4 regions of the Cronobacter sakazakii genome follow, and region 2 is predicted to be linked to each of the others. Evidence: predicted binding sites of a transcription regulator. Region 2 holds the regulator's gene; each other region holds the start of a gene.
What was found. The regulator PhoB, encoded in region 2, activates phosphate uptake and scavenging genes when phosphate is short. The targets are predictions, from matches to a motif close to CTGTCATAAAACTGNCNNAT.
Positions count from the first base shown of each region.

Region 1: opgB (phosphatidylglycerol--membrane-oligosaccharide glycerophosphotransferase) is a predicted target of PhoB. The motif match lies at 2,584-2,603, and genes of this name have one in related genera.
Region 3: uvrB (excinuclease ABC subunit UvrB) is a predicted target of PhoB. The motif match lies at 1,982-2,001, and genes of this name have one in related genera.
Region 4: serA (phosphoglycerate dehydrogenase) is a predicted target of PhoB. The motif match lies at 1,462-1,481, and genes of this name have one in related genera.

Region 1 covers NZ_CP011047.1:344,398-348,687, reverse strand. Annotated here, with positions in the region: gene CSK29544_RS01620 (GGDEF domain-containing protein) at 1-31, shown strand, start outside; gene opgB (phosphatidylglycerol--membrane-oligosaccharide glycerophosphotransferase) at 41-2,332, opposite strand; gene dnaC (replicative helicase loader DnaC) at 2,700-3,437, opposite strand; gene dnaT (primosomal protein DnaT) at 3,440-3,985, opposite strand; gene CSK29544_RS01600 (organic hydroperoxide resistance protein) at 4,208-4,290, opposite strand, start outside.
Region 2 covers NZ_CP011047.1:4,334,377-4,338,666, reverse strand. Annotated here, with positions in the region: gene sbcC (exonuclease subunit SbcC) at 1-937, opposite strand, end outside; gene sbcD (exonuclease subunit SbcD) at 934-2,148, opposite strand; gene phoB (phosphate response regulator transcription factor PhoB) at 2,347-3,036, shown strand; gene phoR (phosphate regulon sensor histidine kinase PhoR) at 3,059-4,290, shown strand, end outside.
Region 3 covers NZ_CP011047.1:3,998,886-4,003,175, forward strand. Annotated here, with positions in the region: gene uvrB (excinuclease ABC subunit UvrB) at 1-1,750, opposite strand, end outside; gene CSK29544_RS18990 (hypothetical protein) at 2,231-2,467, opposite strand; gene CSK29544_RS18995 (ABC transporter ATP-binding protein) at 2,641-3,348, shown strand; gene bioD (dethiobiotin synthase) at 3,345-4,028, opposite strand; gene bioC (malonyl-ACP O-methyltransferase BioC) at 4,021-4,290, opposite strand, start outside.
Region 4 covers NZ_CP011047.1:1,761,870-1,766,159, forward strand. Annotated here, with positions in the region: gene argP (DNA-binding transcriptional regulator ArgP) at 1-408, opposite strand, end outside; gene rpiA (ribose-5-phosphate isomerase RpiA) at 576-1,235, shown strand; gene serA (phosphoglycerate dehydrogenase) at 1,505-2,743, shown strand; gene CSK29544_RS08315 (5-formyltetrahydrofolate cyclo-ligase) at 2,824-3,420, opposite strand; RNA gene ssrS (6S RNA) at 3,436-3,619, opposite strand; gene zapA (cell division protein ZapA) at 3,662-3,991, opposite strand; gene CSK29544_RS08325 (YecA/YgfB family protein) at 4,153-4,290, shown strand, end outside.

The DNA.
Region 1 (4,290 bases), 520 kb from region 2:
TTCCGAGAAGCGCAGAAAGCGGATCGGCTAACGAGCGGGATCACCCGCTCGCGTTAATGACCTTAATGGACACCATGCCGATGCCGAGACGGCGCGGCGAGTGACCAAGAATGTTGCCCTCGTTGGTTGACTGCGGCTCCGGCGGCACAATCACCAGCGTGTTGCTGCGCGTCGGGTTTTCGAAATGCAGCGTGGTGGTGGAGACCTCGTTGCCGAGCGTCAGCGTCTGTTCGCTCTCGCCCACCTTCACGGGCACCGGTTTCCCGGCGTTCGGGCCAAACGCTTTGGCGGTGATGACTAAATCGAATTTCTCCGGCAGGGGCTGGTTATATTCGATTTTCACTTCTTCGCCGAGCTGCGCGTTGGACCAGCGGCCCCAGGATTCCGGGCGTGAAATGCCGGAGAACTGTTTGACCTCTTCCGGCGCGCCCGCCACGTTAAAGATAAAACTGTCGGCCTGATAGCGGATGTCGTTATCCATCACTTTGAGCGTCTCGACGTTACGCTGGTAGCGTGCCGTGTCGATAACCGTATCGCGAAACGCCGCTTTGCCCTGCCAGGTGGCTTTATCCACCCGCTGCACTTTTTGCTCGCCGCCGAGCTGCCCCTGCGAGACGCAGTAGTCAGTGGAGAGCGCCAGCGCAGGTGCCCAGAGGCGCGCCATTTTGTAGCAGTTATCCACCCACAGGAAGTTATCGCGCGGGGCGAAATCCGCCAGCTGGAAGCGCAGCGGCGCGGAGTATTCACTCTCCGGCAGCGGTTCGATACGTTTATCCGACACGCGCAGCAGCAGCGGCAGGCGGAAATGGCTTCCGGAGAAGGCGATGGTCTGTTTTTGCGTGTCGACCGTGAAGTTGTCTATTTTCGACGGGAATTTCCACAGGCTGATGATATCGGGCTTCCACGCCAGCACTTTTGATTTCATGTTCAGAAACACGGTCGAGAGCGACTGGCCGGAAAGACTGCTGCGCCCGAGCCCCAGGAAGTTGTCGCCGCCCAGCACATCGAGCACTGTCGCGCCGTTATCCATTGTATTGCGTTTCACCGCCAGCACGTCCTGCTGCGGCTGATCGCCTCGCAGAATAAAGAACAGGTTATTACGATCCTGCTTGCTGAGATATTTATAGGCGGTGTTGTTCATCGCCAGATGATCCGACGACACAACGATGACCGTATTTTTGAAATACGGCGACGCTTTGATTTTGTTAATAAACGCCGCGATATGCTGCTGGCTACAGGTGACCGCGCTGAAAGACTGGTTCGGTTTGCCTTCAAACGAGTAGCTCTTTCGCGTACAGGTGCGCGAGACGAAACCGTCCGGGTGGTGCGTGTCGACCGTCAGCGTAAAGAGCGAGAAGCGTTTGCCCGCTTTTGAGAGCTCTTCATATTTTTTCCACGCCTGGTCCAGCACCGTGTCGTCGTAAAAGCCCCAGTCGTTGCGATAGGTTGGGTCCGCTACCGTGTTTTTCAGCTCTTCGGCCCCGTAGAGATGATCGAAACCGTGGGATTTGAGGAATACGTCTTTTCCGGCAAAGCGCAGGTTAGCACCCTGGATGAAGTAGTTCTCATAGCCGGAGTTTTTGAGGATATCGCCCAGGCAGACGTTCTGCGGGAAGAAGCTCGACATCGAGGCAGACGCGTTGCCCTCAAAGGGCGCAAAAAGCGGAATGCCGCACTGCGAGGCGACCATACCCGCGATGGTGTAATCGGTGCCGGGCAACTGCGCGGTATGGCTGAAATCGATGCCTTCGTTTTTCAGCGCGCCCAGCTCCGGTGTCAGGTTCGGGAACGCCTGATCGTCAAAATAGGTGCGCTCCAGGCTTTCGCCGTAGATGTAAACGAGATTGAGCTGTGGATTGTCGATACGCTTTTGCGGCTCTTTATAGTACGCCGCAAAGTCGGGATCGCCCTCTGCGGTCTGGGATTTCACCAGTTCGGTTATCTGGCGAAACGCCGGGCTGGCGTCCACCGAGGCGAGCGCCAGCAGCAGCGCCACGAAGCTGTAGCCGAAGTGATAAGGCAGATGGCGGCGACGGCGCAAAATCCATGTCAGCAGGCCAAAGACCGCGAGCAGCACTGCGACCAGCCCGACACCAGGCAGGATGTATTTGCTGACGCCCGCGCCGGTGAGACTGTTGGTCAGCGTGTAGAGCACCGCGTCATTGATGCCATCGCCGGTAAAATAGTTGCTGGCAAGCAGCGTCAGATTCAGGATAACAAACAGCCCTAACACCACCAGAGTGGCGATAAACCACCAGGTGTTACGGCCCGCCTTGAAGGCGTAAATCGCCACGGAGGCGATAAAGAAAAGTATGGAAAGCCACTCTGACAACACTACATCCTCGCAGCGAAGGCGCCATGCCCGTTAGGTTAAACTGCTTTTTTAACACCGAAATATAACGCTACTGTCATACTGGTACCATTTTAGCGTCATCTTTTTATGGAGCAGTTCAGATAAGGTTTAGATATACGGAATTATGAGCAGCGTCTCATCGCCTGTGGCGCGGGGATAGCGTCGGGCAAGGCCAGAAAATAGGTGTTTAGTAATACACTGTGAGCGGAAACGCTAAAAAGCGGATTCTTTTATGAAAATTTTATGACGGCGCAGATTTCACTGCAGAGGCGCAAAAGTAAAGCGAGACGGCAGGGAAGGGGAAGTGTCGGGGCGCAGAAAACGCGCCCCGTAAAAAGTGCGGAGTTTAGTACTCTTTACCCGTGACGCGGCTGCGGTAGCTGTCCCAGTTGAAATTCACCCACAGGCTGTTGCCAAGGCGCATACGATCCATCACGCGCTCGCCGAGAAGCTTGGTCATCTCTTCCATGTTCTGGTTGGTCAGCATGCCGGTGGGGCGCTTAGAGGACGAGCGACGATCCACCAGCTGGTTGATGATCACTTTCTCGTAGCGCGACTCACTCTGCATACCGATCTCGTCGATCACCAGCAGATCGACGCTGCTCAGATCTTTTAAAAGCTGCTCTTCGCTGGTTTCGCGGTTGCCGAACGTGTCTTTCATGGCGGACATGATATCGGCGACGGTAATGATCATCACCGATTTGCCGCGCAGCAGCAGTTCATTACAGATCGCGGCGGCAAGATGGTTCTTGCCGGTGCCCGGTTTACCGGCGAAAACAAAGCTCGCGATGTTGCCGTCAAAAGCGTCGACATACTGGCGCGCTTTGTTGACGGCGTTCATCTGCCCGTCGTTTTCAACACGATAGTTATCGAACGAACAGTTCTGATGCAGCGGGCGAATGCCAGAGCGGTTGAAGGTGCGCTGCATTTTCATCGCGCGGTTTTCGCGCTCGATGGCCTCTGAGCGAATTCGCCCCTGCTCCTGCTGCCAGGCGATAAGCTCTTCGCCGGTTTTAAAGGCCGGCTTGACGTCAGGCGGCATCAGCCGCTTCAGGCGCATCATCAGATCAGTGACGTTTTTCATTGTTACCCTCGAAAGCCGTCAGGAATATGGTCGTCCGGCTGCGCGATGGCGTTTACATCGCGCCGCGTTGATGACGTAAAGGTGGCGCGGTTCATCTGAATACTGCGCGCCAGCTTCTGCTGCCATTGGATGTGGTGGAAGACTTTGCCTTCCGCCTGCCAGTAAGCGACAAACGAGGCCAGCTCTTCGCTGGTGACCGGCTGGGCCAGCGGAATGCCCCAGAGCGCGGCCATACGCTGAAACTCGGGGTCGGGCTGCCAGCCCGGATACATGGCGAATTTGCCCATCGGCACCGGCACGGGCTGGGCGACGTCGTTTCCTTCGTCGAAAAATTGCGCTTCCAGCGCGACATCGGAGCGGGGCGCGGCGAGCTGTTTTTCCAGCGCCAGCAGTTCCGCCATGCGCGCCGGCGTCACGGCATAAAATGCGGGCGCATTGTTATCAAACACCGCCACGGCCCCACGTTCGGCGTGCGCCAGCGCGCTGCCGGGATTGCGCCGGAAGGCGTCAATATCAACGACATCAGGGGTCAGGATTCTGGAAGACATAAAACGTTCTCAATCAAAGCGTTATCAGACACTGGCGCGAAAATCGCCAGCAGAGACGATAATTCCTTCATAGTAGCATAGTCAGAGGCGGGGTTTGAGCTTATTGGCGCATGGGATCGCACGTAAAAAAAAGAGCGCGCCATGATATCTGGCGCGCTCCGCGTCCCCTGGTGAGGGCAGTTTCGTTTTTTATTTTAAGCTTCCCCGTTAGCGGGGATAGCGTCAGGCAATGATATTCAGAGTGACGTCGATGTTGCCACGGGTCGCGTTAGAGTACGGGCAGACGATATGCGCCGCATCGACCA
Region 2 (4,290 bases):
GCTGACGACCGGTGGCGGTAAGGGCGGTTTCCAGCTCCTGACAGCGCAGCCACGCCGGACGCAGTTTTTCCGCCGGTAGCGCCGCTTCAAGCCGCGCGAGATCCGGCGCGGCGGCCTGTAGTGCTTGATCTGCCGCCGCCGCCGCATGGCGCGCCGCGTCGAGCGCGCTGGCAAGCGCGGTACGCTGCGTCAGCCACAGGTGTTCTTGCTGTAACTGGCGCTGGCGGGCAAGCAGCGTTTTTTCCTCGTCAGTAAGCGCCTGCAAACCTGTGGTTAAGCTTTCCCGTTGCGCTTCGTCCAGCAGCCGCACGCCCTGCGCCTGCGATTCAAGCTTCTCAAGCTGGCTGCGGGCTTCTTTATGCTGTTCGAAAATACGCGCCGAGACCTGACCGTAGATTTCGGTGCCGGTCAGCTCTTCCAGCAGTTCGGCGCGCGCTTTGGCTTCGGCATTGAGAAACGCGGCAAACTGCCCCTGCGAGAGCATCATCGAACGGGTGAAGCGGTCGTAATCCAGGCCCGTCAGCGCGGCAATTCTGTCGAGTTTGTCTTTGATTTTATCGGCGACGATTTTGCCGTCTTCGCAGCGCGCCAGCTCCACGCGCGGGGCCTGTAAATTGCCGTCCGGCTGGCCGCGCGCGCGGCTCTGGCTCCAGAAGGCGCGCCAGGCGACGCCTTTGACTTCAAACTCCACTTCCGCCAGACACTCGGCGGTGTCGCGCGTCATCAGGTCATTCTGGCTTTGCGACAGCGCGTTCAGGCGCGGCGTGCGGTGGTAGAGCGCAAGGCAGATGGCGTCGAGCAGCGTGGTTTTGCCCGCGCCGGTCGGGCCGGTAATGGCGAAGAGCCCGTTGCTCGCGAACGGTTCGGCGGTAAAGTCGATTTTCCATTCGCCTTTCAGCGAGTTCAGGTTTTTTAGGCGCAGGGTTAAGATTTTCATGCCTCGTCCTCCTCGTGCAGGCTCTCCAGCGTGCGGGCGAAGAGCGTGCGCAGGCGCGCTTTCTCCGGCTCCTCAAGCGATTCCAGCTCCAGGCGGCGTTCAAACACCTCTTCCGGCCCCAGCTCGCTGAGCGTTTCGGTGCTGAGCGTGCCGAGCGCGCGCTCGCGCATTTCTCGGCTGCGACGCAGAAGGACGACTTCCACCGGCAGGCTTTCGGTAAGCTGGCTTATCTGACGGTGCATATCATGCAGAAACTCGCCGGTGTCGATTTCGATATCGAGCCAGACTTTCGGCTCATCCGGCGCGTCGCGCCACTGTTCGAGCTGCGCGGTAATGGATTCCAGACTGCCTTTCAGCACCGCCAACGGCTGGCTGACCGGTACCGGCAGGGCTGTGACATCGCGCAGTTTGCCGTCTGCAAACTCCACCAGATAAACGCTTTTCTCTTTGCCGGTTTCATCAAAGCTCAGCGCAATCGGCGAGCCGCTGTAGCGGATATGCTCGCAGCCCGCCACTTTCTGGGCGCGGTGAATATGTCCGAGCGCGATATAATCGGCGGGCGGAAAGCGGTCCGCCGGGAAGGCGTCGAGCGTGCCTATATAGATGTCGCGCACCGCGTCACTTTTGGTCACGCCGACGGTGGTCAGATGGCCGGTCGCGATAATCGGCAGGTTACGCTCGCCGCGAAGCGCGCACGCGGCCTCATAGCTCTGCTGGTAGTGCAGGCTGATGGCTTCCAGCAGTTGCTGCTGCTTTTCACGGCCTGACTGCCCGCTGAGGCTTCGCAGTACGTCGCGCGGGCGTAAAAACGGCACCGGGCAGAGCACGGCACCCGGCTCGCCGTCGCGGCGGTACAAAAGCGTGGCCTGCGTTTCTGGCGTGAGCTGCGCGCTCGCGATAACCTGCGTGTTCAGGCAGGCCAGCAGTTCGCGGGATTCATTGAGCGTCGCGACCGAATCGTGGTTGCCGCCAAGCACGATAAGCGGGCAGTTCGCCGCCTGGAGTTTGACTACAAAGCGGTTGTAGAGCTCACGCGCATAGCTTGGCGGCGCGCCGGTATCGAAGATGTCGCCCGCGACGATAATCGCATCCACCTGATGCGCTATCGCCGCCTCCAGCAGCCAGTCGAGAAAAGTTTCATGTTCGGCGGCACGGCTTTTGGCGTAAAAATTTTGTCCAAGATGCCAGTCTGAGGTATGCAGAATACGCATGGAATGCCCTGTGGCGAAAAAGCGAGAAGGGGATTATAAACATCCAGTACGGCGGGTGTCCTGTTTCGTCGCGCCGCCGGGTTTTTCCCGGCGTGCTGACAGGTCATCTAACGGTCATCTTTTTCATAAATCTGTCATAAATCTGACGCATAATGGCGCCGCATAACATACTGTTTACTTTATTTAACAGGGCGAATCATGGCGAGACGTATTCTGGTCGTTGAAGATGAAGCACCTATCCGCGAGATGGTGTGTTTCGTACTGGAACAAAACGGCTTCCAGCCGGTGGAAGCGGAAGATTATGACAGTGCGGTGAATCAACTCAATGAGCCCTGGCCCGATCTGATTTTGCTGGACTGGATGCTGCCCGGCGGATCGGGGATCCAGTTTATTAAACATATCAAACGCGAAGCGCTGACCCGCGAAATTCCTGTGGTGATGCTGACCGCGCGCGGCGAAGAAGAAGATCGCGTGCGTGGCCTGGAAACCGGGGCTGACGATTACATTACCAAACCGTTCTCCCCGAAAGAGCTGGTGGCGCGTATTAAAGCGGTTATGCGCCGTATCTCGCCGATGGCCGTTGATGAAGTTATCGAAATGCAGGGCTTAAGCCTCGATCCGTCATCCCACCGCGTGATGACCGGCGAAAATCCCCTCGATATGGGGCCGACCGAATTCAAGCTGTTACACTTCTTTATGACGCACCCGGAGCGCGTTTACAGCCGCGAACAGCTGCTGAATAACGTCTGGGGCACCAATGTGTATGTCGAAGATCGCACCGTGGATGTGCATATCCGCCGCCTGCGTAAGGCGCTGGAGCAGAGTGGTCATGACAGAATGGTTCAGACGGTGCGCGGCACGGGTTATCGGTTCTCAACCCGTTTTTAAACCCAAAACAGGAGTGTGACGCGTGCTGGAACGGCTGTCATGGAAAAGACTGGTGCTGGAGCTGTTGCTCTGCTGTATTCCGGCGCTGGTGCTCGGGGCGATATTCGGCTATCTGGCATGGTTTTTACTGGCGGCAGTGACCGGATTGCTTATCTGGCATTTCTGGAATCTGCTGCGGCTCTCCTGGTGGCTGTGGGTGGATCGCAGCATGACGCCGCCGCCCGGCAGCGGGAGCTGGGAGCCGCTGCTCTACGGCCTGCACCAGATGCAGTTGCGCAATAAAAAACGCCGCCGCGAACTGGGCAATCTTATCAAACGCTTTCGCAGCGGCGCGGAATCCCTGCCGGACGCCGTGGTGCTGACCACGGAAGAGGGCGTCATCTTCTGGTGTAACGGCCTTGCGCAACAGCTTCTCGGCCTGCGCTGGCCCGACGATAACGGCCAGAACATCTTAAACCTGCTGCGCTACCCGGAATTCACCAGCTATCTGCGCGGCAAGGAGTTCAACCGGCCATTGCACCTGGTGCTCAATAACGGGCGTCATCTTGAGTTTCGCGTGATGCCGTACAGCGAAGATCAACTGCTGATGGTGGCGCGCGACGTCACGCAGATGCATCAGCTCGAAGGCGCGCGGCGCAACTTCTTCGCAAACGTCAGCCATGAGTTGCGCACGCCGCTCACCGTGTTGCAGGGGTATCTGGAGATGATGCACGAGCAGACGCTCGAAGGGCCGCTGCGTGAAAAAGCGCTGCACACCATGCGCGAGCAGACCTTCCGCATGGAAGGGCTGGTGAAACAGCTACTCACGCTCTCGAAAATCGAGGCGGCACCCGCGATGCAGCTTAACGAAACCATCGACGTGCCGATGATGCTGCGGGTGGTGGAGCGCGAGGCGCAGACGCTGAGCCAGCAGAAGCATACCTTCACGTTTGAGGTCGATCCGCAGCTTAAAGTGCTTGGCAACGACGAGCAGTTGCGTAGCGCGATTTCAAACCTGGTGTATAACGCGGTCAACCATACGCCTGCCGGGACGCACATCACGGTGCGCTGGGAGCACGTGGCGAACGGCGCGCGCTTTAGCGTGGCGGACACCGGGCCGGGGATTGCTGCGGAGCATATTCCGCGCCTCACTGAGCGGTTCTATCGAGTTGATAAAGCGCGCTCGCGCCAGACGGGCGGCAGCGGGTTAGGGCTTGCGATTGTGAAACATGCGCTGACGCACCACGACGCGCGTCTGGAGATTGAAAGTACGCC
Region 3 (4,290 bases), 340 kb from region 2:
TGCCGTGTTCTTCGTTATACGCCTGCTGTTTCTCACGACGGCGTTCGGTTTCGCCAATCGCCTTCGCCATCGACGGCGTGATTTTATCGCCGTAGAGAATCGCTTTACCGTTCACGTTACGCGCCGCGCGGCCAATCGTCTGGATAAGCGAACGTTCGGAGCGCAGGAAGCCCTCTTTGTCAGCGTCGAGAATAGCCACCAGCGACACTTCCGGCATGTCCAGCCCCTCACGGAGCAGGTTGATACCCACCAGCACATCGAACTCGCCAAGACGCAGATCGCGGATAATCTCCATACGCTCCACGGTGTCGATATCCGAGTGCAGATAGCGCACTTTCTCGCCGTGCTCTTCCAGATACTCGGTTAAATCTTCCGCCATACGCTTGGTGAGCGTCGTCACCAGCACGCGCTCGTTGATGGCGACGCGCTTGCGGATTTCCGACAGCAAATCGTCCACCTGGGTCGCCACCGGGCGCACTTCGATAATCGGATCGAGCAGACCGGTCGGGCGCACCACCTGGTCGATAATCTCGCCGCCCGATTTTTCCAGCTCGTAGTTGCCGGGGGTCGCCGAGACATACACCGTCTGCGGAGCCAGCGCCTCGAACTCTTCAAACTTCAGCGGGCGGTTATCCAGCGCCGACGGCAGGCGGAAACCATATTCCACCAGCGTCTCTTTACGCGCGCGGTCGCCGCGATACATCCCGCCGATCTGCGGAATGGTGACGTGTGATTCATCGACCACCAGCAGGCCATCCGCCGGCAGATAGTCAAACAGCGTCGGCGGCGCTTCGCCAGGGCCACGGCCAGAGAGATAGCGCGAGTAGTTTTCAATGCCGGAGCAATACCCCAGCTCGTTCATCATTTCGAGATCGAACTGGGTACGCTGGGTCAGGCGCTGTTCTTCCAGCAGTTTGTTATTTTCCAGCAGCACTTTGCGGCGCTCCGCCAGCTCTACTTTGATCTCTTCCATCGCCTGCACAATGCGCTCACGCGGGGTGACGTAGTGCGTTTTCGGGTAGACGGTGAAACGCTGGATAATGGAGTCGACGGTGCCGGTGAGCGGATCGAACAGCGACAGCCGCTCCACCTCTTCGTCGAACAGCTCAACGCGCAGCGCCAGCTCGTCTGATTCCGCCGGGAAGATGTCAATCACCTCGCCGCGCACGCGAAAGGTGCCGCGCTGGAACGCCTGATCGTTGCGGGTGTATTGCAGCTCCGTCAGGCGACGCAAAATGGCACGCTGGTCGATGATCATCCCTTTGGTGAGATGCAGCATCATCTTCAGGTAGAGATCCGGGTCGCCCAGACCATAGATAGCGGAGACCGACGCCACCACCACCACATCGCGTCGCTCCAGCAGCGCTTTGGTGGCCGACAGACGCATCTGCTCAATGTGCTCGTTTACCGACGCGTCCTTCTCAATAAAGGTGTCGGAGCTCGGCACATAGGCTTCCGGCTGATAGTAGTCGTAGTACGAGACGAAATATTCCACGGCGTTTTCCGGGAAGAACTCTTTCATCTCGCCATAGAGCTGCGCCGCCAGCGTTTTGTTAGGCGCCAGCACCATCGTCGGGCGCTGCAAATCGGCGATGACGTTCGCCATGGTGAACGTTTTCCCCGAGCCCGTCACACCCAGCAGCGTCTGGTGCGCCAGCCCGTCCTCCAGCCCTTCCTTGATGCGGCGGATAGCCTCAGGCTGGTCGCCGGAAGGTTTGAAAGCGGAATTGAGTTTGAACGGTTTGCTCATGAAGAAACACCTGATGAAGATTTGCGCGGACAGAGCGTTAATTTTACTCGCCACAGCGATTTTTGCCAGCGATAAATACTGGATATAAAATCAGTGGCAGGTTAGCGGATTTTGTTCACAGCGCATTTTTACCATCTGGTATGAAGTAAATTTGCCCCTGCGCCGGATAAAACACTATACGAGGGCGGTTATCCCCAAAATTTTTTATCCTTTAACATTTGTCAAGCGAGGCTGTGATACTTTTGTTGCAGCAGATGACACTTTTTCTTCAGTGCTTGATTTTAATTAACCTATTAATTTTAAAGTGTTTTCCTGAAAAGACGGCTTTCGCGCCAGATCGGGTGCAAGCCGCATCGGCTCTCGCTTACGGCGCGTTTTCTAACTCTAATACACAAGGTTATCCACAGGAATAGTGGATAACTGCTTCCAGCCCTGAAAGCGCGCCGCGTCGCCGCCTGGCTCGACGTGCCCGCGTCTGGCTCAGAAAAAAATTTTCCCGGCCGGTTTTGAAGAATTTCCCTTGCTTTCCGCGCGGCGCTTTGCGCGATCCTTTTCACACATTTTTGCTTTACTTTTGCGCAACGCTGCACCAAAACCACGCCCTGACCAGCACTCAAAATGTGCACGCCGCCCGGCTTTTTCCAGGATAACCCACTGCGCCTGACGCAGGCTTTCAGGTTTAGTCTCAATTTCAGGCGCGATGGAAGGGCATTTCACTGGCTGGCAAGAGAATTGCAGTATCCCGTTTACCGGAACTACACCCTCTTCCCGTCATTGGCGGGAAGCGACAGCAGGACGCGCGGGCAGGCCGGGGAAGTCACTGTATATGCGGGCGTCAGAGCGCATATACCCATGCTGTATTCCGATACCCTGTCTGAAGGAGAAGCGCCATGTTAAGTCTGCACGCGGTTAACCACTTTTACGGCACGCAGCACACGCTATGGGATGTCAGCCTCGATCTTCTGCCCGGCGAGTGCACCTGCGTTATCGGCGCGCCGGGCATGGGAAAAACCACGCTGCTGAACTGCGTGGCAGGCTATCTGCCGGTTAAGAGCGGCAGCATGCTCTGGCACGAGACTGGCGCCGCGCCGCAGGAGTTAATGCGCGTCGGCCCGGACGCCCGCGCGGCGCTCGGCATCCGCTACGTGCCCCAGGAGCGGCGCTATTTTTCACAGCTGACGGTGGAAGAAAATCTGCATATCGCGCTGCGCGCGCAGCCTGAAAATGCGGCCAGCTCGGAGTCGGTGTTTGATCTGTTCCCGACGCTCTGGACGAACCGCCACACGCAGGCCGCGGGGCTTGAGCCGGAGCTGGCGCTGCAGTTGTCGCTCGCCCAGGCGCTGGTGACGCGGCCTCGTCTGCTGATCCTCGATGAACCGACGCGCGGCCTCGGGCAGGCATTCATTCCGAGGCTTGCGGATCTGCTCACACGGCTTAGCCGCGAATGGGGAATGAGCCTGTTAGTAGTGGAGCGCCATCTGTCGTTTATCCGCCGGGTGGCGGATCGCTTCTGCCTGCTGCACCGCGGGCGCGCCGTGGCCCGCGGTAGCGCGGCGCAGTTAACCGATGCGCGTCTTATGCACTGGATAGCGCCCTAGCGCGCCAGTTTGCTGAGATCGATCCACTGCGCGGCAGGCGTCACGTCAGGCTCGGCCCCCAGCCACGGAATTTCGCCGAGCATCGGGGCCGGTAACATCTGCTCAAGCGTGGCGAGATACTCCTGATGACGGCGGCCTGGCGGCTGCACGTCATTTGCCACCCAGCCCGCGAGACGCAGGCCCGCGGCCTGTACCGCCTGCGCGGTCAGCAGCGCGTGATTGATGCAGCCAAGCTTAACGCCGACCACTAAAATCACCGGCAGGCGCTCCTGCTGCACCCAGTCGGCGAACGTCGCGTCGTCAGAGAGCGGCGTAAACCAGCCGCCTGCGCCTTCCACCTGCACCCAGTCGGCGAGCGGCTCCAGCGCGCGCAGGCCAGCGGACATCACCGTGAAGTCAATCGGCAGCCCTTGCTCCTGGCTTACGATATGCGGCGAGGTGGGCTCTTCGAACGTCAGAGGGTTCACCTGCTCGTAGCGCAGCGCCACGCTGCTGTGTCGCTGCAGCGCCAGCGCATCGCTGTTGCGAAGCCCTTGCGGCGTGATATCGCTGCCGGAGGCGACCGGCTTGTAGCCTGCCGTGCTAAAACCTGCGGCTTTCGCGGCTTCAAGCAACGCGCAGCTTGCAATAGTTTTACCCACTTCCGTGTCGGTTCCGGTGATAAACCAGCGTTCAGTCACGTTCAATTACTCCAGAAATCAGTTGATAAGTCAGCGGAAAACGCCCGTCCTGACGCGGCCAGGCGTCTTCGAGCCTGCGAAGCTCGCGGCGCGTGAGCGTGCGGCTGTCGCGCCCGGCGTGCAGATGCGTGGCACCGATGCCCTTGAGCGACTGCATGGCGCTGAGCGCATCGCCAAAGAGCAGCGTCACGGGATGCTGGCGCAGCGTCATGCGTGTATCAGGAGCGGCAGCGTGAACCGCGTCGGCGCTCACGAAACGGTT
Region 4 (4,290 bases), 1.9 Mb from region 2:
GCGCAGCCGCTCCTGGGTACGGGTTTCATCTTCCACCTGCAAATTGAGACGCACTGGCGAATCTGCAAGCACGGGGGCAAGCGCGGGCAAAAGCCAGGTCGCGAGACTGTCGGCGTTGACCGCAAGCGACAGCAGCAGCGGCGTTGAGCCGGTCTGTTCATCGCCCAGCCACTCTTCTTCCAGCAGCTCAACCTGGCGCAGCAGAGCCAGCAGCTTTTGCCCTTGCTCGGTCGGGCGCGGTGGCACGGTGCGCACCAGCAGCGGCTGGCCGAAGGTGTTTTCCAGCTGTTTAATACGTTGTGACACGGCGGACTGCGTAATACACAGCTTTTGTGCGGCGCGCTCAAACCCGCGCTCTCTGATTACCGCATCCAGCGCCTGTAGTGTTCGGTAGTCCGGGCGTTTCATCTCTCTGGTGTGCTCCCTGTCTCGTTATGTTCCGCACTATGACATAAATTTGCACCGGATACAGACCCAAACGCAAACATCGGAGCTGTGCCGCAGAATGACTCCCCCATTGCCCGGCGGGTTGTTTTATAATGCGCCACAGTTTTTACACCACAGGCAAAACTCTCATGACGCAGGATGAACTTAAAAAAGCCGTCGGCTGGGCCGCACTGAAGTACGTCGAGCCGGGCACGATTGTCGGCGTAGGCACCGGTTCCACCGCCGCGCATTTTATCGACGCGCTGGGCACCATGAAAAACGAGATTGAAGGCGCGGTTTCCAGCTCTGACGCCTCCACTGCAAAGCTCAAAAGCTTAGGCATTACTGTTTTCGATCTTAACGAGGTGGATTCACTGGGCATCTATGTCGATGGCGCAGATGAAATCAACGGCCAGATGCAGATGATCAAAGGTGGCGGCGCGGCGCTGACGCGCGAGAAAATCATCGCGTCGGTGGCACAAAAGTTCATCTGTATCGCGGATGCGTCCAAACAGGTGGATGTGCTCGGCACTTTCCCGCTGCCGGTAGAAGTGATCCCGATGGCCCGCAGCGCGGTCGCGCGTCAGCTGGTAAAGCTCGGTGGTCGCCCGGAGTATCGCCAGGGTGTGGTGACGGATAACGGCAACGTGATTCTGGACGTTTACGGTTTAACCATTCTCGACCCGATCGCGCTGGAAAATGCCATTAACGGCATTCCGGGCGTCGTTACCGTTGGTCTGTTTGCCAATCGCGGCGCGGACGTGGCGCTCATCGGCACCGCCGATGGCGTGAAAACCATCGTAAAATGATCTGACCGGGGCGCTCCGGCGCCCCTGCGGTTAAAAAAATTCCCCTGCGTTAAATTTGGTGACATCTCTCACATTTTTGTTTCCATCCTGTTAATCCTTCCGTCATATTTCTGCCATGCAACATTTTCTTCTGCCTTTTATCTCTGCGTGATGTTTCTTCAACGTCGCGACGCAAACGTTCATATTGCCGGGAACGCAAATTTTGATATGTTGGCAGAAGGCTGGCTTATTTCAGCTTCATAACAGTTCAGACAAGACAGGGTCGGGAAATGGCAAAAGTATCGCTGGAGAAAGACAAAATTAAATTCTTGCTGGTGGAAGGGGTTCACCAGAAAGCCATCGATAGCCTGCGTGCCGCAGGTTATACCAATATCGAATACCACAAGGGCGCGCTCGACAGCGAACAGCTGAAAGCGTCCATCCGCGATGCGCACTTTATCGGCCTGCGATCCCGTACTCATCTGACTGAAGAGATTTTTGCCGCGGCGGAAAAACTGGTGGCGGTCGGCTGCTTCTGCATCGGCACCAATCAGGTGGATCTGGACGCGGCGGCGAAGCGCGGCATTCCGGTCTTCAACGCGCCGTTCTCCAACACCCGATCGGTGGCCGAGCTGGTCATTGGCGAGCTGTTGTTGCTGCTGCGCGGAATTCCTGAAGCGAACGCTAAAGCGCACCGCGGTATCTGGAATAAGCTCGCGACGGGCTCGTTTGAAGCGCGTGGTAAAAAACTCGGCATTATCGGCTACGGCCATATCGGCACCCAGCTCGGTATCCTCGCGGAATCGCTGGGGATGAACGTGTTTTTCTATGATATCGAAAGCAAGCTGCCGCTCGGTAACGCCACCCAGGTGCAGCATCTCTCCGATCTGCTCAATATGAGCGACGTGGTGAGCCTGCACGTGCCGGAAAACGCGTCCACCAAAAATATGATTGGTGCCGAAGAGCTGGCGCTGATGAAACCCGGCGCGCTGCTGATTAACGCTGCGCGTGGTACGGTGGTCGATATCCCGGCGCTGTGCGAGGCGCTCTCCAGCAAACATCTGGCCGGCGCCGCGATTGACGTTTTCCCGGTTGAGCCTGCGACCAACAGCGATCCGTTTAACTCGCCGCTGTGCGAATTCGACAACGTGATCCTGACGCCGCACATCGGCGGTTCCACCCAGGAAGCGCAGGAAAATATCGGTCTCGAAGTGGCGGGCAAACTCGCGAAATACTCCGATAACGGCTCTACGCTCTCGGCGGTGAATTTTCCGGAAGTTTCTCTGCCGCTGCACGGCGGCAGCGTCAGCCGTCTGCTGCATATTCATGAAAACCGCCCGGGCGTGCTGACTGCCATCAACCAGATCTTCGCTGAGCAGGGCGTCAACATCGCGGCGCAGTATCTGCAAACTACGCCGCAGATGGGTTATGTGGTAATTGATATTGATGCGCCGGAAGACATCGCGTACAACGCGCTGCAAAGCATGAAGGCGATTCAGGGCACGATCCGCGCGCGTCTGCTGTATTGATGTGATAAGGCCGGGCATTTTACCCGGCCTGCTGAACGAGATGTTGAGCCGGGTGAGCGTAAGCGACCCGGTTTTTTATTTCACCAGCGCCAGGTTTGGGTGGGTGTCACTACCACTGGCAGTGGAATGTCCCACTCCTGCACAGGCAGGCTTTCTACCTGCTGGCAGTCGTGCGCGTAGCCGACCGGCAAGAATCCGTGCGCGCGCCAGTTTTGCAGCGTGCGGTCGTAAAAACCGCCGCCCATGCCGAGGCGCTGCCCTGTGCGGTCAAACGCCACCAGTGGCGTGATAAGCACGTCGAGACGGTCTAACGGCAGCACATGGCGCACATCAAGCGCAGGCTCAAGAATTTTCAGACGATTCGTGGCGAGCAGGCTGTCCGGCAGGTAACGCAAAAACAGCAAATTGCCGGGGCTGAAAGGGTGAAGTACAGGCAGGTATACCTGTTTTCCGGCGCGCCACAGGCCTTCGATCAGCGGTCGGGTATCGAGTTCGCCATCAAATGAGAGAAACACCGCCACGCTTTTCGCTTCCACCACCGGCGCGAAGCCCAGCATACGGGCAGCGGCCTGTTCAGCGAAATGCGCCTGCTGCTCAGCCGTCAACGCGCGACGCTTCTGGCGGATCTCTTTACGGATGTGCTGACGAAGGTCTGAAGTAACGGGAAGTTCTGTCATGGTAGTAAAAGAAGGGGAATCTCCGAGATGCCGCCGCAGGCTGTAACCCTTGAACCCGCGGTTCAAGGTGAATGCGTCGTCACGGTTTTCAGGCTTCTCGGACGAACCGAGCATGCTCACCAACCGTGGAGCGTCACATTCTGTTTTTTTGAAATATCGGCTCAGGGGACTGGCCCGCTTGCGAACATCTCAGAGAAATTTTTTGCTTCACGGTCACTCTACCATAGTAGACCCAGAAGCGTTATTCAAACTTAGGCTCCGCTCTTTCGCTTATGCGACCTTGCTCAAGTAATGCTTGTTCAATGGTCTGCTGGAGCATCCGGATACGCTGTTCCATGTTGGCCGCGTAGTCTCGGGTTTTCACTTTTTCCTGAGCGAGTTCATAACATATGTTTAATGCTGCGATGAAAACTAACTGCTCAGTATTGGTGACTCTAGTGCGAACTTTCAGATCTTGCAACCGTTGATTCAGCTCGTCCGCAGCCTGATTCAGTGCATCTCGCTGTTCAGGCGGGCAATTCACCCGCAGTGAACGCCCAAAAATTTGGATATCGACTGGTTGTGCAGACATTCCACTTTCCTGCTGTTGACTCGCCAACCATTCGCGCCGGGGCTGCGAAGGGGCGACACTATAGCTACCCTGATATGAAGACACAAGCCCTTTTCTGGTATCACCAGGGCACGAAGTGGTAGCATAACACGAACTCATCCTCCCAACGACGACGAATGCGCATGTCTATACAGAACGAAATGCCTGGTTACGACGAGGTCGGCCAGTTGCTTAATCAGCAAGGCGTGGGCCTGACCCCCGCAGAAATGCACGGCCTTATCAGCGGAATCCTGTGCGGCGGCAATCATGACAGCAGCTGG